Dongshaea marina: one gene and its partner. The protein of the gene in region 1 binds, or shares a complex with, the protein of each later gene. Links are inferred from orthologs where the notes say so. Each region holds a gene or a part of one and is shown in the gene's direction. Other genes may lie near its edges.

Region 1 (11,611 bases):
ATAACCCGGTCATCAGCGGTCGATTGAACACACAGTGATACTCTGAATGCAACTCTTTGATTCTCACCAATTTATACGCCATCAGTGCCGGAAGGAATATCTCCAGTATCACGGCAAAGATAGTTGAGTACTCCAGCGCAAGGATAAATCCATTGGGATAGAGGATCGCAAAACCCAGCGGCGGGATAAAGGTCAAGAGTGCGGTTTGGAGCCGTCCCTTGTGAGAATCATCCCGCTTGCAACCATCGGCAAGAAAATCAAATAGTCCAAGAGATACCCCCAGGAATGAGGTGGTCATTGCGATATTTGAAAAAGCATTGATAAAACCATTTACGGTTTTGTCATGAACCAGGTAACCCAGGGAATCGATAAAGCCTCCCACCGAGCCCCCGGTGTCAGCAATTCTCTCAAAGCTATGGGAGCCACTGAGGGGGATGATCCCAAGGGTAACCATCAACCACAGGATGTAGATCACCAGGGGGATCAGTGATGCAATAATGATGATCTTGCGCAGTGCCTTCGCATCCTTATTGCAATAGCTCGTCACGCTTGGGATCACAAAGTGAAAACCGAATGCGTTAAGAAAAATAGGCAGTGCCGCCCAGATATAACGGCTTTGAGAGTCGCTACTCAAAAGCTTTGTGAAATCAACATAGGGCATCAATAAAAGGATGGTCACTATGATCAAGATACCCTTGACCGAGAGCAGTCCCCGGATCAGATAGTCGACGGCCCGCATGCTAAAAAACACAAAAAATCCAAACACCAGGGTAAAACTCAGTGCATTGACCCAGCCAGGCAACACTATGCCCAGCCCATTTTTAAGCAGCAGATTGAGCAGGGATGTACTCCCTGAGATGTAGGCTGCTGTTGTGGCATATAGCAGCAACAGATAAGCGATCCAGGACGCGATACTCCCCGGCAGACCAAGGGTACGTTTTGCCATGGTTCCGAAGCTGTTGTTGTGATCCTCAAAGGCGAGAGTTACCTCCAGAGTCAGTAATGAGGTACAAAGCATCACGGCCCAGATCCCGATGAGCGCCAGCATAGAAACCATAAAACCAGCCCCTGCCGCCAAAATCGGTAGCGCTAACATCCCGGCTCCTATTGCCGCACCAACCAAAATAAATACACTTCCAACATGCCTTCCCTGCATTACCACTCACCTTTTCACAACTCGCTCTTTCCAACAAAGAGCGCAATTTACTTCAGGCGGGTATTATACTGATCACCCTTAGAGCACACCTAGATCTGCATTCAACATTCTTCAATCGAGTCCTCAAAATTAGACTATTTTGTCTTCCATGAGAGGGACTTTCTCCTTTTTGCCATAGCCGCTGCTGGAAGCAAATGGGGATCAGGGCTATGGTTAAGCTGTGCCCCTTATCGTACGCAGGGGATCTTGTTTGTGATCATTTCAGTAAAAGGGAGGCTCACTCATGATGAGCAGGAGCTCAATCCTTATCTTTACTCTGCTCCTCACGATCAACATTGGACATAGCAAGACACTGGAGCTGGTGACCCTACAATATCCACCCTACGAGTTTCGTGAAGATGGTGAAGTTAAAGGGCTCGCCGTTGAGCTTGTTACCGAAGCCTTTAAAAGAATGAACCAACCGATACGGATTACCCTACTGCCCTGGGCCAGAGCATTACAAGAGGTGAAACTAGGAAGAGCAGATGGGATCTTTACCGCCTATAAAACACCGGAGCGAGAACTCTTTGCCGAATACTCCTTGGAAGTGCTGATCCCTCAGACCGTATCTCTCTTTGTGCGAGCGGACTCCAGGATTAGCTTCAATGGCGATCTCTATGCGCTCAAAAACCATAGCTTTGGGGTGGTTCGCAGCATCAGTTACGGCGCTCTGTTTGATGCCTTTATCAAAAGTCCGGATATTCCTCTGCTAGACATCAGCAATTCCGGGGAGCAAAACATGAAGAAACTGTTACGTGGGCGGTTTGATATTTTGGTCAGTAATAAATATGGTGCCTGGTATATCTTGCGAAAGATGAATAAACAGGACCAGGTCAAAGAGCTGATCCCACAAATCCAGAGCGTTCCCAGCTACATCGCCTTTTCCAGAAAAAATAACCTCTCCAGGATTCGTGAACGGTTTGATAATGCGCTCAGGTCGATGCAGCGCGATGGCAGCTATCAGCGGATTGTGGATGCCTACGGAAAACCCGCACCCACAACCCGTCATAAATAACTCAACTCAGATCAGAGCACCTGAGCTATCGCCTTACACAGAGTATCCACATTCCCGGGGTTAATCCCGGCTACACTGATCCGCCCTGAATCGACCATGTAGATCCCAAACTCCTCTTTGAGGCGAGTCACCTGCTGCAGGTTAAGCCCGGAGAAAGAGAACATACCGTTCTGCTGACAGATAAAACTGTAGTCTGCCGTTGCACCATGCTCACGAAGTTTCGCCACCATCAGTTCACGCATCTGATGAATTCGCTCACGCATCTCGGCCAACTCCTGCTCCCACTGCGTACGAAGCTTAGGATCATCCAGGATAACGCGCACAACCGCTGCACCATGGGCCGGTGGGTTGGAGTAGTTGCTACGAATGATCGACTTGACCTGTGAGAATGAACGCTCTGCTTCTTCACTGTCAGCCGCGATCAGGGTAAAGGCACCCACCCGCTCCTTATACAGGCTAAAGTTCTTAGAGCAGGAGCTTGCGATCAGGAGCTCATCGTGCAGCTTGGCAAAAATCCGCAGCCCCTGAGTGTCAGCCTCAAGGCCTGTTGAGAACCCCTGGTAGGCAAAATCAAACAAAGGCAACCATCCCCCCTGCTGACTCATCTCGGCTAACTCCTGCCACTGCTCCAGAGTTGGATCGATCCCGGTCGGGTTATGACAGCAGCCATGAAACAGCACCACATCTCCGGCCTTGACCGCCGCGAGAGACTCCTTCATCCCGGCAAAATCAAGATTATGCTGCTCGGCATCATAGTAGGTATAAAATTTAACTTCGAGGCCAGCCGCTTCGAAGATCTTGATATGATTCGCCCAGCTTGGACGACTGATCCAGATCCGCTTCGAGGGAAGCTGGCGGGCGATAAAGTCGGCGGCGACCTTAAGGGCTCCGGTGCCCCCCGGAGTTTGGGCGGTTCTGGCTCGCCCGGCCTGAAGAACTGATGAATCAGCACCTAACAGCAGCTCGCGGATCAGTCGACCATATTCAACATCCCCTTCAATTGGCAGGTAGCTTTTACTCTGCTCTCCTTCAACCAGGCGCTGCTCGGCGATCTTCACCGAAGGCAGAACCGGGGTTTTACCCTGATCATCCTTGAAAATCCCGGCCCCAAGGTTAATTTTATTTTCACGGGTATCACGGCGAAACGCCTCGGCTAGTCCCAGGATTGGATCCGCGGGTGCACTTTCTATAGTCTCAAACATGCTGTTCCTTCATATTATCCGGCCAAATAACGACTCCTAAACGCGATCAGCATTTGCTTCCCCGAAGATCGCTCACACACGCCGATGGGCCTGCGGATACCACAAGCTATAGTGGGGCTCGATATTAGGAGTCGTTACTTCGGCCTCAGGTTATCGGCTGAGTTTAAGTTATCAGCTACCCCCACAAGTTGCAACGCGCCAGATCAAGGCAGAGGTAGATGAAATCACTGCTTTTTTAAGATACCCTTTGTGCAATTTTGACGACTCAAAAGTAGCTGCATGCATTCTGCTCAGACTAACACCAGTTTCTACTGGCATGATTATGAAACCTTTGGCATAAACCCTGCGACGGACCGCCCGGCACAGTTTGCCGGGATTCGAACCGATAGTGAGCTCAATATCATAGGTGAGCCTCTTGAGCTCTACTGTAAAGTCCCGACCGATTACCTGCCCCAACCTCAGGCGTGTCTCATCACAGGGATCACCCCGCAAAAAGCCAATCGCCTCGGGCTCCCGGAAAGTGAGTTTATTCAGAGGATTCATCAGGAGTTTAGTCAGCCCGGCAGCTGCATCATAGGCTACAATAATATCCGCTTTGATGATGAGGTAACCCGCAACCTCTTATATCGCAATTTTTACGATCCCTATACCTATAGCTACCAAAAAGGTAATTCACGTTGGGATCTGCTGGATGTGGTCCGTGCCTGTTATGCATTGCGTCCCGATGGCATTGAGTGGCCCACCGATGAAGAGACTGGCGATCCTGTGTTTAAGCTGGAACGTTTGAGTGCCGCCAATGGCCTTGAACACGCCAACGCCCACGATGCTGTGTCTGATGTGATGGTGACCATTGAGTTTGCCCGCCTTATCCGCAAAGCTCAACCACGCCTGTTTGACTACCTATTTAAACAGCGGGGTAAAAAAGAGGTGAGTGAGCTCATGGATATGCAGAGCCTCAAACCCTTCGTGCATGTCTCGGGGATGATCCCGGCGGCTCAGGGCTGTGTCACCTGGATGTCAGCTGTGGGGCGTCACCCACTTCAGCAAAATGCGATTATCTGTGTCAATCTGGCTAAAGATATCACCCCACTCATCGAGCTCAATGTCGAAGAGCTAAAAGCGGCACTCTATACCCCGCGCCAGGACAGGGCCGAGGATCACCCTGAAGTTCCGGTCAAGCTTATTCATACCAATAAGTGCCCCGTGGTCGCCCCTGCCAGCACCCTGAGTGAGGAGCGTGCCGAGGAGTTAGGTATCAACCGGGCTCAATGTCGTACCAGCCTCAATCTCTTAAGAGATAATCTAACCCTGATCCGAACCAAGCTAACCGAGCTCTACGATGAGGGATACGAAACACCAGATCATCAGGATCCGGATCGAATGATCTACAGCGGTGGATTTTTCTCGGCCCAGGATAAACAGCAGTTTGCGATTATCCATCGCCTGACACCCGAAGCCCTGGCTGAACAGGCGTTTGAGTTTCAGGATCCACGTCTTAAGGAGATGCTGTTTCGCTATCGGGCCCGTAACTACCCTTACACCCTAAAGGAATCAGAGCTAGCGCGCTGGCAGTCTCATCGCCAGGATTATTTTGAGCAGCACAGCCAGCCTTTCATCCTGGAGCTGGAAAATCAACTGCAGCAATATACGGATGATGAGCACAAGAGCGGGGTCCTAAAAGCCCTTTATCACTACGCCGAGGGATTGTAAGAAACCAGTCCATAAAAAAACCGCCCCCGGCATCTGGCCGGGGGCGGTATTCAGGTTGATTCTTTGGTTTACTCTGGTTGCTGTTTTGTCACTTTACGAAGAGGCCGGTATTCCTGTCTTCCATCGCTTCACGCCAGCCACCTAGCCAATGGCCCCTGGCGTCTGTCCCCTGGTAAGGACAGTCATCTTTAGCACGACCACCCAGACCCGCCTGATAACCACGTGAATGGGCTCTTTCCAAACGATCTCGTTTTTGTCTCTTCATAGGCTCTCCCCTTACGGAATGCTTTAAGATGAAAAACGGAAGAATAAAAACTAATCTCCCGTCTTTATCTTTAATGAAGAAAAATGCTCTCGTCAATGGAAAAAACCGGCCAATTCGCCTTGACAAACATTAACAAGTTGAATCGACAGTCTATTTTTTCGCCTTCCCAAAACGACGCCATAGCGCCAGCGGCAGAAGCAGACCTAACATCCAGGAGAAGGAACCACCACCTTCATTCAGATCAGGGGAGCCAGCCGGGACATTTCTGACCACATAGGAACCACTTGGATCGCTCGTCATAGTGCGGGTTAGCTTGATCATCACCGTTGTATAATTTATATCATTCGCCCAGTCATCGTAGCTGTTATACTGCTTCGCTTCTGCCAGGATATTACCACTATCGTCGACGTCTGATGCATTGGTAATCCAGTAATACTTGCCATGTTGGCTACAATCACTGCTGCTGGTACAAATGAGATCATTAAGATACCAGCTCCCCCCGCTTTGAATGTTATACATAAAGGCGACGGGCTTACGACCACTGCCATTAATCACCTGAGTATTCACCGTCTCACGACTGTCCCGCCAACCCACGACTAAGCCATCCGGATTCACAGCATTTGCAACCAAGTCCTCGCCGCTGTTAATGCTGACAGGATTGTTATTTTGGCTAACCACTGCCGAAGATGAAACCTTGGCGGTGAACATCTGGGTTGGGAAGTTATTATTACTGCTTCCCTGATACTGGTTATTGCCTACCACATAGCGGCTACCTGAGACTTCACCCGTCACCCCAATAGCCCAGCTATTGCGTAGATTCGAGCTGCTACCTGTGTCATCAGTTGGGTCAGAACCAATCGGAATGGGCGATTTAGTAGAAGGACTTGTTGAGCTAAACACCCAGAAAGCGGCTTTGTTTCGCCCATCTAAAGCACCGTTATTATCATCACTGTCATTAGCTGAGCTTGCTATATAGCCTGCAGCGTAAACTAAACTACTGCCCGTATCGTAGTTAAAGCCGTTAATTGAAGCAGTTTTGATGATGTAAGAGCTACCAGCAGATGCCGTATCAGTTCCAATCAATGACTGGGTGACTGCTGAAGGGGTCGTATTATCGACAAGCCATAAGGCAGCCGCTGTGTTATAGCCAGGGCAATAACGCAAGTCTACGCTATCTGTAGAAGTCCCATAGCTATTGTTAAATTTACTTGTATCTCCAGAGTAGCAATTGGTATAGCTTGCAGACGCAGAAGTTGTACCATCGGGGTTGCCCCCGTAGTTGAAGGCGTAAGTACCACCAACCAAATATTTATTTGAGCCAAGGTTAACAAGTGCATTCGCCTGGCTATAGGGTGAATTCCCTCCAGGAGAAAAGGAAGCCATGAGAGCTGTCGAGTTAAACTCCGCTGAGCGATTTGATGGTCTGCTACTTGTATAACCAGCCGTTTGAGGCGAGGTTTCATCAGAATATGCCGTTACCAGAGCATTACCAGATGCCGCGGTTAGATTATCGCTTGTAAATGGATAGCGATATATATCTGATGCCCCGGTAATCCCCTGACGCCACACATAGGCATAAGCATTTGGCGTCACATTACTCGGTTCCCAACGTGCATCACAGACTCCACTATCCAGCCAACAGCCCCGTTCAAAACTGAAACGATCGCTAGAGTTAAACTGAGATGCCTGGCTTAAAAAATAGAGCCATGGATTGCTCGCGAAAAAAGTCCCCGAATATTTGCTTCCATCTGGGGAGATCGCCTGTGGGTAGGGCCCAAAATTAGCTCCGGAAGGCGCTGTAGCCGATATATCGGTAATCGTGTAGTAGATGGCTGCATTCGCATTACCTGCCGCAACCGCCAACGCCAGTGCCACCGACGTAGAAACCAATTTTTTTGCATGACGCATGCTGATCATCACTCCTGCATTTTCAACATTTCAAGCTCTTCCCAGCGAGCCAGTGCCTGTTCCAGCGCCTGCTCCGCACCCGTTAAGTCACTCAACGCCTGCTGAGTCACATCCGATGGCTGAGAGAAAAAGTCCGGTTGATTTACCTGCTCCTGTAACACCTCGACCTGTTGTTCGAGTGCATCCAGCTTAGCGGGTAACTCCTCCAGTTCCAGTTTTAATTTATAAGAAAGCTTTCCTTTCCCCGAGGACGCCTTGGGCTTGCTCTTCACCTCACTCTTAGAGGACTCGACACTCTTTGCCTTCTTTGCCTCAATGGCTTTAAACTGCTGCTGTTGGCGCAGCAGTGTCTCCTGCATATCTTGATAGCCACCGATATGCTCCTCGACTATGCCATGACCGGCAAAACGCCAGCAGCTGGTGACCGTGTTATCGATAAAATCACGATCGTGGCTGACCAACAGCAAGGTTCCGGGATACTCGGAAAGCTTCTCTTCTAAAAGTTCCAGGGTTTCGACATCCAAATCATTGGTCGGTTCATCCAAAATCAACAAATTACTCGATTTTAGAAACAAGCGCGCAAGAAGTAGTCGATTCTTCTCTCCTCCCGATAAAGCCTTCACCGGAGTGCGAGCCCGGGCCGGCTCAAACAAAAAGTCCTGCAAATAGCCAAGAATGTGCCGCTTACGCCCGCCATACTCTACCTCCTGACGTCCATCAGCCAGGTTGTCGGCGACACTCTTCTCGGGATCAAGCTGAGCACGGTATTGATCAAAATAGGCTACCTCTAGCTTGGTGCCGCAACGAATCGAGCCTCCCTCAGGCTCAAGCTCTCCCAACAGGATCTTAAGCAGAGTACTTTTACCGCAGCCGTTGGGGCCAACCAGGGCGATCTTATCACCACGTTGGACCTGAAGATCAAAACCCTTGATGAGATAATCATCCTCATACCTATGGCTGATCCCCTCGCCCTCAAACACTATCTTGCCCGAGCGCTCGCCGGTGGAGGCCTGCATCTTCACCCGCCCCTTGACCTCACGGCGCTCACCACGCTCGCGGCGCATCGCCTCCAGCGCCCTTACCCGACCTTCGTTACGGGTACGCCGTGCCTTGATCCCCTGACGGATCCAGGCTTCCTCCTGGGCAAGCTTTCGATCAAACTCGGCATTTTGCTCGGCCTCAACCCTGAGCGCTTCCTCCTTGAGCTCAAGATACTTGTCATAGCCGCAGGCAAAGGAGCTCAGCATCCCGCGATCCAGATCGATGATCCGGGTCGCCAGTTTGCGAATAAAGGCGCGATCATGGCTGATAAACACGATCGCCCCCTTAAAGTCGAGGAGAAACTGTTCAAGCCATGCGATGGTATCTATATCCAGGTGGTTGGTGGGTTCATCCAGCAGCAAGAGATCGGGATCACCAGCAAGAGCCCGGGCAAGGGCCACCTTGCGCAACCAGCCCCCGGAAAGAGAGCTTAAGCAAGCATCTTCATCCAGCTCCAGAGTCGAGAGCACCTGGTGGATGCGGGTTTCAAACTTCCAGCCCCCTGATGTTCAAGTTGCTCCTGTAAGCGAGTCAATACCTTGAGGTTTTTCTCTGAAGGGTCTTCAGCTATTTTCAAAGACTGCTCATGATACTGCTTGAGGAGCTCAGCATTGCGCCCCACTCCCGAGGCCACATAATCGAATACCCGCTCATCGCTGGAAGCAGGCGGATCCTGTTCCAGGCGAGCCACCTTGAGATCGCTCGGGTAGTTACAGATCCCATCATCCAAAGCCAGTTCACCGGTCAGAACCTTGAGCAGGGTCGATTTACCTGCACCATTGCGCCCAACCACACACAAACGCTCACCCGCTTCAATCTGCAAATTAACCTTGTCCAGCAAGGGGGTCATACCAAAGGCCAGCTGTCCATCCTGGATGGTATAGATCGCCATCTTATACAGACTCCTTATGGGTGATCAGCCAGCAGTTATGGATCTGTTTATTCCGCTCAAAATCACGGGGTTGAGATTGTTTGGTAATATTTTTCGCAGTCAATCCGAGCTCGCTCAGCCCATCCTGATCCATTTTGAAGTTACGCTTATTGTTGGAGAAAATCAGCGTCCCCTCCGGGCGCAACAACCGCGCTGCATTTTTTAGCAGTGCCAGATGATCGCGCTGCACGTCAAAGGTCTCATCCATCTTCTTGGAGTTAGAAAAGGTCGGTGGATCCAGGAAGATCAGATCAAACTGAGAGCTAGTCTCCTCCATCCACTTGAGACAATCGGCGCGCTGCACCCTGTGCTGACGGCCCACCAGACCGTTGAGCTTGAGGTTTCGCTCGGCCCACTCAAGGTAAGTCGTTGACATATCGACCGTAGTGGTACTGCGCGCGCCGCCAAGGCCCGCATGCACAGATGCAGTCCCGGTATAGGCAAAGAGATTCAGGAAATCTTTACCTTTGGCCATCTCACCAATCATTTTGCGGGTATTGCGATGATCCAGGAATAGTCCGGTATCCAGATAATCCTTCAGATTAACCAGCAGCTTGGCGTTGTACTCCTGCACCTCCATGTATTCACGGCGGGTGCTGCGCTTTTGATACTGCTCCTTGCCCTTCTGGCGCTGGCGTACCTTAAGCACCACTTTATCTGGATCGACTCCGGTGACCTCAATGGCAGCCACTACCAGATCGTTAAAGCGTTGCATCACCTTATGGGGTGAAATGGTGGAAGGCGCGGCATACTCCTGGATCACCAGCCAGTCCCATAACGGTCAACCGCAGCATTGTATTCGGGAAGATCCGCGTCATACAGGCGGTAGCACTGCTGCTGCTCCTGTTTAAGCCATTTCTGAAGACCCTTGATATTTTTTTTGAGCCGATTCGCAAAATCCGGTGCTACCGGCTGAACCTCTTTTTCTGCGGCTTCCGGGGCAATGCGGTAGTTTTTAAGCTCACACTCCAGTGGCCCGTTCATGAAGCGATAGCTTTTCTCGGCACGCAATCTGAGCATATTCAAGAGCTCTGGGCTACCACTGAAAAGAGAAACTCCCCAGCCACTAAACTGCTGCTTCAGATGTTGGCCAAGTTGAAGATGCATCAGCAGCAGACCCGGAACCTCACCCAGACGAGCACCATAAGGAGGGTTTGAGAGAATATACCCCGGCCCCTCGCAAGGTGGGACCATATCCGCGACATCACGCTTTTCTAATTGAATGAGATGACTCAGGCCCGCCCGCTCAATGTTGCGCTGCGCCTTATCCAATACCTTGGCATCACAGTCGTAGCCGTAAAAAATCGGGCCCTGTACATCGTTTTTGGCCTGATAGCTTTGCTTAGCCTCGTCGCGAATCGAACGCCACATCTCGCTCTGGTGACCGAGCCAGTCTTCAAAGCCAAACCTGGCACGGAACAAACCGACGGGAAGCTTGAGCTTACGATAGGCAGCCTCAATCAGCAGGGTTCCGGAACCACACATGGGATCCAGCATGGGTTCACCCAGCCAGGCGCTACGATCAATAATAGCTGCGGCCAGGTTCTCTTTAAGGGGAGCATCGCCACTTTCGAGGCGATAGCCGCGCATGTGCAGTGCAATACCGGAAAAATCAAGAGAGACAGTCACATGAGTGCGTTTAAGATGCACATTGATCCGGATATCCGGATTTTGCTTATCCACACTGGGGCGCTTATTGCAGCGCTCAAAGAAACGATCCACAATCCCATCTTTTACTCGCACCGCACCAAACTGGGTGTTACGAATCGAGCGATTCACCCCATTGAAATCGATGGCGATATAGGCGTTTTCGTCAAAATGCTCTTCCCAGGCAAACTCTTTAACCGCCTGATACAGATCCTGCTCAGTATCGATTTCAAACTCAGTGAGCCGCAGCAGCAGACGCGAGGTCAGCTGAGACCATAAACAGACCCTGTAGGCGATCTCAAGAGGGCTCTCAAACGAGACTCCACCCACAGTTTCACGGCACTCATTGGCCCCAGCTTGGACAACTCACTCAGTAATAAACTTTCAACCCCTTTGGGGCAGGTCGCAAAAAAGCGCATCTTTCAACTATCTAGCTCTGTGACAAAGGGCAGTATTATACCCGAAGCCAACTGCTGCGGCTACGCATAGCTGATAGAAGCAAGACTCTTTTGCAAACCGGAAATCGGTTGAAATTAAGACAATTGATAGATGTGAAGTGGGTCGACAAAGAAGTAGGTCGAATTAGCGAGCAAAGCGGAGTCCATCACGGACCCCGCTTTGTCTTAATTGATGGTTTGTTATCCTAATCTAGCGATCGCTAATCAGAATTTATAGCCAATGGTGTAGTACTGACCCC
Region 2 (11,423 bases), 2.3 Mb from region 1 along the record:
TCAGCAGCGCACCGTGATGGCAAGCTTTTTGGCGAGCGGTATGGTTGTTAGCCTGTTTCTGTGTAGTCAGCTTCCCGGGCGAAAACTGGCGCTGTGGCAGAGGTTGCTTCATCTGTTTGTCATCCTGGCGGGAGCCTGCTTGCTGGTGGTTCTTCAGTCCCGTACCGGCCAACTGGGTGCAGTGATCGGCTCTTTACTCCTGCTGCCTCTGGCCTGGCGCAGATCCAGGCGGCGTACAGTGACCTGGGTCAGTGTGGCTGTGTTTGGGGTTCTGCTAGGTCTTGCCTCCTTCTATGGTATTTCGAGTGATAAGCGTGGAGAGCTTTATTATCAACCCGGGGTGCGCAGTACCATCTATCAGCAAACCTGGCAGATGATGAAGGAGCATCCGTTGCTTGGTGTGGGCTATGGTGGGTATGAGCGAGCGTTTCTTGACCATTATGCCAAGGATCTTGGACGAGATCCTAAAGAGGCCCAGGTCTTAACCCTGTTGGATCATCCACATAATGAACTGATGTTCTGGGCAACCGAGGGGGGAGTGATCCCTATCCTTGGATTTGTGATGTTAGCGCTGGCTTATTTGTGGATGCTCAGGCGTGGTCCGTGGCGACAGAGTCTGGGTCTGTTAGGAGTTCTCTTTCCGCTGTTGCTGCATACCCAAACCGAGTATCCCTTCTACTCCTCCATAACCCACTGGATCCTGTTCCTGGTATTTCTCTATATGGCCGACATACGGCTGGGCAAGATTCAGGGTCATCTGTGCCGACCCGTGTTGCTACTGCGGACTCTGGCGATCTTGATCCCTTTGCTGGTGGTTCCCTTCATGCTGACGACCCTGCATACCAACTACATAGTGACCAAATATGAACGTGAGGGGTATCAGCAACCGATGCTACTCAAGAAGATCATCAACCCGATCGCCTGGATATCCCAGATTGAGTATGATCTGAATAATCTTCGTCTCTATCATGGACTCAAGACCGGAGATAAGAAGGAGCTGCAGGCTTACTATGACTGGGCCAGTCACTATGTGAATCACAGGCCAAGATCGTATCTCTATTACAACATGGCCGTTTCCCTCTATCACCAGGATCACCCCAAGCGGGCCGAGAAGCTATATCAATATGCCCGCTATCTTTATTCGGGGGATCCTAAGTTTGCACCTCCGACCCTGCGTCAGGCCATTGAGATCAGAAAGGCAGAGCAGAAAGCCCGTAAGGAAGCGAAAAAGGCGAAACTGGCAGGCTCAGTATCCCTGGCAACCTCCTCGTCAGTTCGCTGAGTTTGTAGCTGAGGATGCTGCCGGGATGGGGATAGCCTTCATGGTGTATTTGGCAAATGCCCCTGGATATAGCCTGCCTGGTATAGGGTGGCCAGGGTACGGTTAAATTGATCCACAACGGGTTTAGGGGTTAATCGCTTAGAAAAGCCGATGTGGTAGTCGAGGGTCTTGTCCCTGCCGGCATAACGAATGTTGTTGAGCCCAAGCTTATAGATGAGGGCGAGTCCGGCATCCTTGTTGGAATAGACCGCATCGACCCGGCCAACGGAGAGCTTTTTAAAAGGGAATTCATCGTGAGGATTCATGTCTATCTTGATCTGATTATTCTGACGTTTCAGGGCCTCAAGAGCATTGGCTGTATTGGAGGGACCATAGACACCCACGGTGTAGTCCTTCAGATCTGAGGCCTTATGGTAGTTCAGGGGATTATCCTTTTGGACAAACACTCCATACTCGGTGCGTACCAGTGCCGGGCTAAAATAGAGCCATTGCGCTCTTTCCTGGCTCCAGCCGATCACAAACAGGCCGTTCATCAACCCGACTTCGACATAGCGTGTGGCTCTGGACCAGGGTAAAACCTTGAAGGAGCATTTGAACTTATTGATATCACATACTTTTTTGATAATCTCTACCACGGGGCCTGAGATCCTGGAGCCTATGGTATAGCTAAAGGGAGCAAACTCCTGGGTGGCAAACTTAAGCTCGGTGTCTGCCATGGTTAAGCTGTTATAAAGGAGCAGAGGGCAGCTAAACAGGACCAACCAGCGAGTTTTCATAGCCTTTACCATGGGACAATCATTGGGTGTTACTTCAAGGGTAGTTTTTTCCGGGGCGGGTGTCAGTAAAGTGCGGACAGACAGCCCCCTGCTTTCACAGGGGACAGTCTGTATTAGGGGGATGAGCTCATCGAGCTATCCCTTATTCAGCAGAGGCTTGAGGAACTGTCCCGTATAGGAGCGTTCACACTCGGTGACGGTTTCAGGCGTACCGGCCACCAGGATCTCGCCGCCGCCGGAGCCGCCTTCAGGTCCGAGATCCACCAGCCAGTCGGCAGTCTTGATCACATCCAGGTTGTGCTCAATGATCACCACTGTATTCCCATGATCACGTAGTCGATGCAGGACATTCAGCAGCTGCTGGATATCGTGAAAGTGTAAGCCTGTGGTGGGTTCATCCAGGATATACAGGGTTTTTCCCGTATCGCGGCGTGAGAGCTCCCGCGCCAGCTTGACCCTTTGAGCCTCTCCCCCGGACAGGGTGGTGGCAGCCTGCCCGAGACGAATATAGGAGAGCCCTACATCGATCAGGGTCTGGAGTTTACGGGCCAGGGCCGGGATCGCCTCAAAAAATGCGCGGGCATCTTCGACCGTCATCTCCAGAACCTCATGGATGTTTTTGCCCTTGTAGCGAACCTCCAGGGTTTCCCGGTTGTAACGCTTGCCCTTACAGACATCACAGGGCACGTAGACATCGGGGAGGAAGTGCATCTCGACCTTAATTACGCCATCGCCCTGGCAGGCCTCACAGCGTCCTCCCTTGACGTTAAATGAGAAGCGTCCGGGCTTATAACCCCGGGAGCGGGACTCCTGGGTTCCGGAGAACAGTTCGCGGATCGGGGTGAAGATCCCGGTATAGGTGGCCGGGTTGGAGCGTGGGGTGCGGCCGATCGGGCTCTGATCGATATCGACCACCTTATCCAGCTGCTCCAGCCCCTCGATGCTCTGGTAGGGCGCCGGTTCACTGGTGGTCGCCTTATTCAGCTGCAGGTGGGCAATCTTGTACAGGGTATCGTTGATCAGGGTCGATTTTCCTGAGCCGGAGACCCCGGTGACACAGGTAATCAGCCCCAGCGGGATCTTAAGTTGAACCTGTTTGAGGTTATTGCCGGTCGCGCCGCTCAGGGTGACCCATTGCTCTTTGGGCGGGTGGCGCTGGGCCGGAACCTCAATGCTTTGACGCCCGCTGAGGTAGCTGCCCGTGATAGAGCGGGGGTTGGCGATCACATCCTCGATGCTGCCATGAGCGACAATCTCGCCACCGTGGACCCCGGCGCCCGGACCTATGTCGATGACAAAGTCAGCCTGGCGGATCGCATCTTCATCATGCTCAACCACGATTACGGTATTCCCGAGATCCCGCAGATGGGTCAGAGTTTTGAGGAGCCGCTCGTTATCCCTTTGATGCAGTCCGATTGAGGGTTCATCCAGCACATACATCACCCCAACCAGGCCGGCACCGATCTGGCTGGCCAGGCGAATTCGCTGCGCCTCTCCTCCCGATAGGGTTTCTGCGCTGCGTGACAGGCTCAGGTAATCGAGTCCGACATTGACCAGAAAACCAAGGCGCAGCCCGATCTCCTTGAGGATTTTCTCGGCGATCTTGGCCCGCTGGCCACTCAGAGCTAGCTTCTGAAAAAACTGCTCTGCTTCGGCGATCGACATCCGGGTGATGGCGGGCAAAGTGGTACTGTCGATGAAGACATGGCGTGCCGCCTCTTTCAGGCGGCTTCCCTTACAGTGCGAACAGGCGCAATTGGTGATGTAGCGGGACAGCTCTTCACGGATTGAGTTGGACTCGGTATCCCGGTAGCGGCGCTCCATGTTGTTTACCACCCCCTCAAAGGGGTGATTACGCACCACTACATCCCCGCGGTCATTGCGGTATTTAAACTCAATCTTGTGATCGCCGGAGCCAAACAGTACCTTGTTTTTTGCGTCATCTGTGAGATTGTCAAACGGCGTTTCCAGCTCAAAGCCATAATGCTCGGCAACCGAGCTGAGCATCTGGTAGTAATAGAAACTGCGGCGATCCCAGCCGCGGATCGCGCCTCCAGCCAGGCTGAGCTCCGGATTGACGACTATCTTCTGGGGGTCAAAAAACTGCTGAACCCCTAGGCCATCACACTCGGGACAGGCGCCGGCCGGGTTATTAAAGGAGAAAATCCTGGGCTCGAGCTCTGACACACTGTAGCCACATTCGGGGCAGGCAAAATTGGCGGAAAATAGCAGAGGCTCAGGATCTTCGGTGTCCATCGACAGCACGGTTGCCAGGCCGCCGGTCAGACCCAGGGTGGTCTCAAAGGATTCGGCCAGCCGCTGCTGAATATCATCACGGATCTTAAAACGATCGACCACCACCTCAATGGTGTGTTTCTTGTGAAGCACCAGGGGGGGAGGATCGGAAAGATCGCATACCTCACCATCAATGCGGGCCCGGATAAAACCCTGGGCGCTGAGATCATCCAGTAGCTTCTGATGTTCCCCCTTACGGTTGCGTACTACGGGAGCGAGCAGCATCATCCGCTCCCCCTCCGGCATCGCCAGCACCTGATCGACCATCTGGCTGACCGTCTGGGCTTCGAGCGGCAGGTGATGAGTCGGGCAGTAGGGAGTGCCGACCCGGGCGAACAGCAGGCGCAGGTAATCGTAGATCTCTGTGATGGTACCAACGGTTGATCGCGGGTTATGGGAGGTGGATTTCTGCTCAATAGAGATTGCTGGAGATAAACCCTCAATATGATCGACATCCGGTTTATCCATCAGGGAGAGGAATTGCCGGGCATAGGCTGAGAGTGATTCCACATAGCGGCGTTGTCCCTCTGCATAGAGGGTATCAAAGGCCAGTGAAGACTTACCTGAGCCTGACAGGCCAGTGATCACTACCAGCTTATCCCGTGGAATGGTGAGGTTCACGTCTTTGAGGTTGTGGGTACGTGCGCCACGGATCTCGATTGTGTCCATCGTTACCAGCAAATTAAGAGACAAAGGGTTAGTATCGCATAGTTAACAGGCCTGAGACACCAAGAGCTGAGATTTGCTCGGGTGGATTCAGCCGAAAATCGCCGGATCTTTAATCGCCATTGGCTCTTGTCAGCAGCGATTCAGTCGCTATACTTTCAAGGTTTTGCAGCCTCTGAATGATTTAGCCTTCTATTTCGCGAGTGAGGGTTGCAAGCATCCTAATTGCATAGCTGCTGGCGCATGGCCAGCGAGAGTTTAAGTGGAGTGTTCTATGGCCAGTCGGGGCGTCAATAAAGTGATTCTTATCGGAAATCTGGGGCAAGACCCGGAGGTCCGTTACATGCCTAACGGCAATGCGGTAGCAAATATCACGGTAGCAACTTCAGAGACCTGGCGTGATAAGCAAACCGGTGAGCAAAAAGAGCAGACGGAGTGGCACCGGGTTACTCTGTATCGCCGCCTGGCTGAAATTGCGGGTGAATACCTGCGTAAAGGTTCCAAAGTTTATCTGGAAGGACGCCTGCAGACGCGTAAGTGGCAGGATCAGAGTGGCCAGGATCGCTATACGACAGAGATCGTTGCCAATGAGATGCAGATGCTGGATAGTCGTGGCCAGGGCGCTTCCAACGGCAACGGCTTTAGCCAGAGCGCTCCTCAGCATCAAAATAATAACTGGGGACAACAGGCTCCTCAGCAGCCATCTGCTGCACAGCAGGCTCCGATGCAGCAAAATAGCTGGGGGCAACAGCCCGCACAGCCTCAGAGCCGTCCGGCGGCTCCTCAGGCGCCAGCTAAGCCTCAGCAGCAGAATGCTCAGAGCTATAATGAGCCACCGATGGATTTTGATGATGACATTCCGTTCTGAGTTAACCCTAGAGCGCTAATGTAAAGAATCCTGTATCTAAGCCCTTTCTATAAGGGCTTTTTTGTTATGCGCCCGTGATCGCGATATGCATTGTAAAAATGGCATACAATATGAATGAGCATTTCGGCTCGCGCAAAGGGGTTGTGGCGGCTCACTCCCGGCAGCGTTATCAGATGTTCATGTAGAATCACTACAGCACACATCTTCGGTCTTGCTGGATGAACAAATAGCCGACAGCTGAGCGAATTCAATCAGGGAGTGATTGTGAACAGTTTTTCCGGACTAAATCGCTTTATCTCCTCCTGTGTTATCGCCGCCATGGTGATGATGCTGCTGGGGGCCGGAGTTAGCTTATGGTTGATTAGTGTCGACCATCAGCAGCGACTCTTCTCCTCGATCTCTCAGATCGTGGATGAGCAGTTGACGCAGGAATCAAGCCCTGATGCGTTTGCCCACGCTATGAATCCTCTGATGGATGCAAGCTCCCTCATCAGTGTTGATATCTATAAAAACCAGCAGCCATTTTTTAAGTTTCAAAACCCCGGGCAACAAGCCGCCAACTACTACCTGCACCGGGTCAGCTTCCAGCTTCCAGAGCATCCTGAATATAAGATTGTGATCTATGCCCAGTGGCCTCTGGACGATCTGCACCTGTCGCTGCTCAATATTTCCGGGTTGCTCGGGGCTGCGCTTTTGGTGCTGCTGGGGCTCTGGGGTAGCCTGAGACGTTTGAAGTATCACCTTGATGGAGCTGAGAGGCTGATGCTGCGGGCTAAGCTTATCTCCCGCGGAGAGCTGTATCGCTTGCAGCACACCCGGGATCAGGAGTGGCCTCCGGTGATAAGCCAGGTGATCGATGATCTGCAATCTAAGCTGGAGGATGCGAATAAGGAGCGCAGCCGTTTCGATGCATTTATGCGCAGTAACGCTTTTGTCGATAGTCGCTCAGGCATAGGAAACCGGATCTTTTTTGACAACCGGCTTGAGGCGGCCGTCAGTGACAGGGCTTCACTGAGCGGAGCCATCTTACTGATTGAGATAGCACCCTTTGAAGAGATCTTGTCTCGCGAAGGGGAGGAAGCAGCAGAGCAGTGTTTCAATGACTGCAGTTCACTGGTTAGCCAGTTTGCCCGCAAGTATCCGCAAGCCCTGGTGGCCCGCTATGATGAGCACATTATCGCCATGCTGATCCCACACCTGTCGGAGGTGGCAGTTGATAGTGTCGGGCTAAAGCTCTATAAGAGCCTCTCCCAGCTGGAGCTTCCGGATTTTGTGAGCCGGGATCACTGCTTCTATATCGGAATTGTCTGCTTTCAATACGGTGAGTCGGCAACCCAGGTCGAGAATGAGGCAGAGATGGCGCTGCGCGGCGCCAGTCTGCAGGTCGATGGTGGCTGGTACCTTTATGAAAAAGGCTTAGAGGGGCAGACTTCCGACAAGGGCACGGTGCGCTGGCGTACCCTGCTGAGCAGGGTTTTGTCGACAAAGCAGGTGACTCTGCTGCTGCAGCCAGTGGTCGGTAAGGATGGCAAGACCATCATTCAGCGGGAGCTCTTTGGCCGGATCCCTGATGAGGATGGGCGGATGCTGTCTGCCGGGGTTTTTATGCCGATGGCTGAAAATGTCGGTTTGCATGTTGAGTTTGACCGACTGATGATCACCCAGATGCTGGAGCTGATGAAAAGCAGCCAGGATCAAGTCCCCTTAAGCGTCAACCTCAATGCTTCCAGCCTGCTGCAGAGAGGGTTTCATCGTTGGCTCAGTATGGAGCTGCTCCAGCTTCCGAAGCAGCGCCTCCAGCAGATCATCTTTGAGGTATCTGAGCACCAGATCAGCCAATACTTTGAGACCCTGAAGACACCTATGCTGGCCCTGCATAAGCTGGGGTGCAAGCTATGCGTCGATCATGCAGGGCAGGATGTGGTGAGCACCCAGTACATTAAAGAGTTCTCCATTGATTATCTCAAGCTGCATACCAGCCTGGTGCGCAATATTGAAGAGCGCCAGGTAAATCAGATGGCCGTTCGCAGCTTGCTGGGTGGGGCTGGCCGCTCGACTCAGGTGCTGGCGGTCGGGGTGGAGACGCATCAGGAGTGGAGCACCCTGGTCTATCTGGGGATCCGGGGGGGCAGGGTTTCTACTTTGCTCGGCCTAAGCCTTACCTGCCCGAAGAACATAGGTAAAAGTAGGGATTGTGGGAGCCAAGTCCATGGGGTTCACTATATTTTTCCCGGGCTATGGCTTAAATTGAATCTGAGGGTACCAATTGATTACTTAAGTCTGGGATTGGATTAGGGATGATATTTTCGAAGTGGATTCGTTTTACTAAACAAGCTGGCCGGGCACGGATCGGCCTGCACTTGTCCCCGCAAAAGATCCTGGCCGTGAAAGTTGAAGGCGATGAGCCTGAGTTTGAGCAGCGCAGTGTTCCCTCTGCAGATAAGCTGATTGCCACAGTAAGCCAGCTTTTTTCCGATACAGGTTGGCGTGGCAGGGTGCAGGTTGCCCTATCGGCGGAGCTCTATCAGCAGTTTCAGATGGAGAAGCCTAAAATTCCAGAGGAGGAGGTTAGCGCGGCTCTCGGTTGGAATATTCGCGATCTGGTGAAAGAGCCGGTCACCGAGCTGGTGGTTGATTATTACGACCTACTGCAGCATGCGGTGTCTGCACCCAAGGTGAATCTGGTGTGTACCCGGCGCTCTTTGGTGCAGGAGCTCGGGGAGGCGATCGCCGAGGCAGATTGCTACCTGCAGGGGGTAACGACCTGGGAGCTGGCACTGGCTGATCTTATCACTGAGCCTGAACCGGTTCAGGTCCTGTTGTTTCAGCCTGCCGGTGCAGAGCCACTGCTGTTGGCGGTTCATCAACATCAACTCTGTTTTTCCCGGCAACTGCGGGGGTTTAGCGAGCTGGCAAATGCCCCGCTCGGGACCCTTGAACCCTTCATTTTTGACAACTTCAGCCTGGAGCTACAGCGATCCTTTGACTTTATCGTCAGCCAGTTGAAGCTTCCTGAGACCGGCAAGATCTATGTTGCCTCTGCGGCTCCGGATCTGGGGGCCCTGGTGAAAAAGCTTCATGATGTCTTTGATCTACCTGTAACCCTGCTGGTGAATAAGGCGATCACCACAGGGGTTGAGTACCTGCCCGCATTTGCAGCACTGACCGAAGCGGAGGGGGCCGGATGAAGACACGCATCAATCTTTATCCCTCTGAGCTCAGACCCCGTCGTCAGTGGGGAACCTTGCCGCAGATGGTATTGGTATGGGGTGTGTTGCTGATCCTGATGGCGGGCTGCTACAGCGGGATATGGTTTATGGAGCGCCAGCAGGCGGCAAACAATCGTCAGCTGAGTCAGCAGCTAAGCTCCCTGCAGCAGCAACTCGGGGAGCAGACCAAGCAGCTTAAAGACAGGCACCCCAGCAAGCAGCTTCAGCAGCGGGTTAAGTTGCTACAGGAGGAGCTATTAGCCAAACGCGGACTGATGACGAACCTGCATGGGCGGGATCAGGAGCTCAAGGGGCAGTTTGCCGATCTCCTGTATGCCCTGGGGCGGCTCAAGCAGCCCTCAATCTGGTTGCAGCGAATTCTGATGCAGGGCCAGGTCATCGAATTAGAGGGGATGACTCAGGAGTCCAGGGCCTTGCCACTATGGATTGCTGAGTTTTCACAGTATCCGGTGCTGGCTCAGCAGTCCTTTGCCAGCATCACCCTGGGAGCAGATAAAGGGGCGATGCGCTTTATGCTGGTCAGTCAGCTTAAGATGCTTCAGGGGCAGGGCCAGGGGCCACAGCAAGGAGTCCAGGAGTGAAGGAGCGTTGGTTACAGCTATCAGCCAGAGTCGCCTCAATGAGCGAGAGGGAGCGACTGCTTATCTTCATTGCCGGTGTTGTTCTGGTGCTGTTTGTCGGATACCTGCTGTTTATTGAACCCCTGTGGATCTCCTATACCAAGGCGCGTTCCAGCTATTGGCAGCAGCAGCAAACCCAGCTTCAGACTCAGCAAAGCATACGGCAGAATGAACTTCTGCTTAAGGCTGATCCCGATGTCGCACTCAAGCGCCAGCAGCAACAGGTACAGCAGCAGATCAAAGCCGTGGATCAATCATTGAAGGAGCTGATGATCTCTTTGATCCCGCCGCACAAAATGACCCGGGTGTTGGAGCGAATGTTGGCCTATTCGGGAAAACTTAAGCTGATCTCTCTAAAGTCGCTGGCTCCGAGTGCTCTGCAATCGGGTGAAAAAAGCAAAGCGGCTGCGGTTGCTCTGTACCGGCATGGCATAGAGTTGAAGTTGGAAGGAAATTATCTGGATATCTATCACTATCTGGCGGCGCTTCGAAAATTCCCGGAGCATTTTTATTGGGAGCGGATGGATTATCGGGTCCTTGAGTATCCACAGGCAGAGGTGACGATCGAACTCTATACCCTAAGTACCAGTAAGGATTTTATCAGTGGCTAAATGGTGGATCTTGTTGTTGTGGATGGTGAGCCTCACGGGGATTGCAGCCCCCGAGGTGTTAAAGGACCCAACTCAGCCCCCGGGGCAAGCGGGGATCGTCGCTGAAGGGACCCAGACCGGTGAGCTTCGTTTGCAGAGTATCATTATCCGGGGCTCGGCCCATGAGGCGATTATTGATGGTCAGCAGGTCCGGGTCGGGGATGAACTTCAGGGGTATAAGGTCCTGCAGATTGATCCCATGAGTGTGACATTGAGTAAAGCAGGTAAGGAGCGAGTGCTCAGGATGTACGACTCGAAGATTAAGATTAGGAGGTAAGGCAGATGATTAGATTAGGGCTCGTCAGTTTACTGTGCCTCCTCTTCGTGGCGGGTTGCCAAAGCTATCATCCGGGCTATCAGCCCAATGACCCGGGCGACATTCGTGATGTGATTCAGCAGGGGATCGCGGATAATGATCGCTTAGACTCTCAATCCGTGGTGGTTCCCCGGGAGGTTGAGCAGTCTCTGTTGCCTGATAGTGGATTATCTGCTCCCAAGTCCTTGCTGGCTCAGCAAAAGCGTTTTGAAGTCTCCGCCCATGATGTGAATGCGGTTGATTTCTTCGGCTCTTTGTTTCGCGATACTCCCTACAGTGTTGCGGTTCACCCCGGTGTCAGCGGGACTATCTCGCTGCAGCTTCGGGATGTGACTCTGGCGGATGTGCTGAACATAGTTTCGGATATGTATGGCTATGATATCGAGCATAGTGGCAGCATCTATAACATCTATCCAGCGGGGCTTAGAACCGAGATCTTCCCGGTCAATTACCTGATGATGACCCGTCAGAGCACCTCACGTACCACGGTCAATATGGATACCAATGGTGGGGGGAGTTCAACCTCTAGTGGCAGCTCCAGTTCATCGAGCAGCTCCAGCTCGTCGGGTAGTAGTGTGGTGGGAACCGATATCCGTACCGAGTCCGGCAGTGATTTCTGGGCGGGTCTTCAGACGACTCTCAGTGCAATGGTAGGCAGTGGTGACGGGCGAACCGTGATGGTATCTCCTCAGTCTGGATTGGTGACGGTACGGGCCTATC

Evidence for each region.
Region 2: the proteins of sbcB (region 1) and ssb are in contact, whole or in part, in a crystal structure (PDB 3C94), measured with the Escherichia coli proteins. The link is inferred for Dongshaea marina from one-to-one orthologs.

The regions. Positions count from the first base shown.
Region 1 is NZ_CP028897.1:2,591,509-2,603,119, forward strand. Bases 2,919-5,906 are described here. They hold sbcB (exodeoxyribonuclease I), read left to right. Parts: upstream 2,919-3,691; coding sequence 3,692-5,122; downstream 5,123-5,906. Other genes in these bases: DB847_RS12415 (amino acid aminotransferase), read right to left, coding at 2,919-3,412; rmf (ribosome modulation factor), read right to left, coding at 5,211-5,387; DB847_RS12430 (DUF3466 family protein), read right to left, coding at 5,538-5,906. In the rest of the region: DB847_RS12405 (amino acid permease), read right to left, coding at 1-1,156; DB847_RS12410 (substrate-binding periplasmic protein), read left to right, coding at 1,440-2,210; more of DB847_RS12415, read right to left, coding at 2,222-2,918; more of DB847_RS12430, read right to left, coding at 5,907-7,295; DB847_RS12445 (outer membrane protein OmpK), read right to left, coding at 11,577-11,611. UniProt on the Escherichia coli protein: Degrades single-stranded DNA (ssDNA) in a highly processive manner.
Region 2 is NZ_CP028897.1:331,335-342,757, forward strand. Bases 4,291-7,090 are described here. They hold ssb (single-stranded DNA-binding protein), read left to right. Parts: upstream 4,291-5,293; coding sequence 5,294-5,887; downstream 5,888-7,090. Other genes in these bases: uvrA (excinuclease ABC subunit UvrA), read right to left, coding at 4,291-5,022; DB847_RS01745 (EAL domain-containing protein), read left to right, coding at 6,152-7,090. In the rest of the region: DB847_RS01725 (PglL family O-oligosaccharyltransferase), read left to right, coding at 1-1,282; DB847_RS01730 (substrate-binding periplasmic protein), read right to left, coding at 1,321-2,058; more of uvrA, read right to left, coding at 2,194-4,290; more of DB847_RS01745, read left to right, coding at 7,091-8,182; DB847_RS01750 (type IV pilus biogenesis protein PilM), read left to right, coding at 8,185-9,075; DB847_RS01755 (PilN domain-containing protein), read left to right, coding at 9,072-9,698; type II secretion system protein GspM, read left to right, coding at 9,695-10,348; DB847_RS01765 (agglutinin biogenesis protein MshK), read left to right, coding at 10,341-10,664; pilus (MSHA type) biogenesis protein MshL, read left to right, coding at 10,670-11,423. UniProt on the Escherichia coli protein: Plays an important role in DNA replication, recombination and repair. Binds to ssDNA and to an array of partner proteins to recruit them to their sites of action during DNA metabolism. Acts as a sliding platform that migrates on DNA via reptation.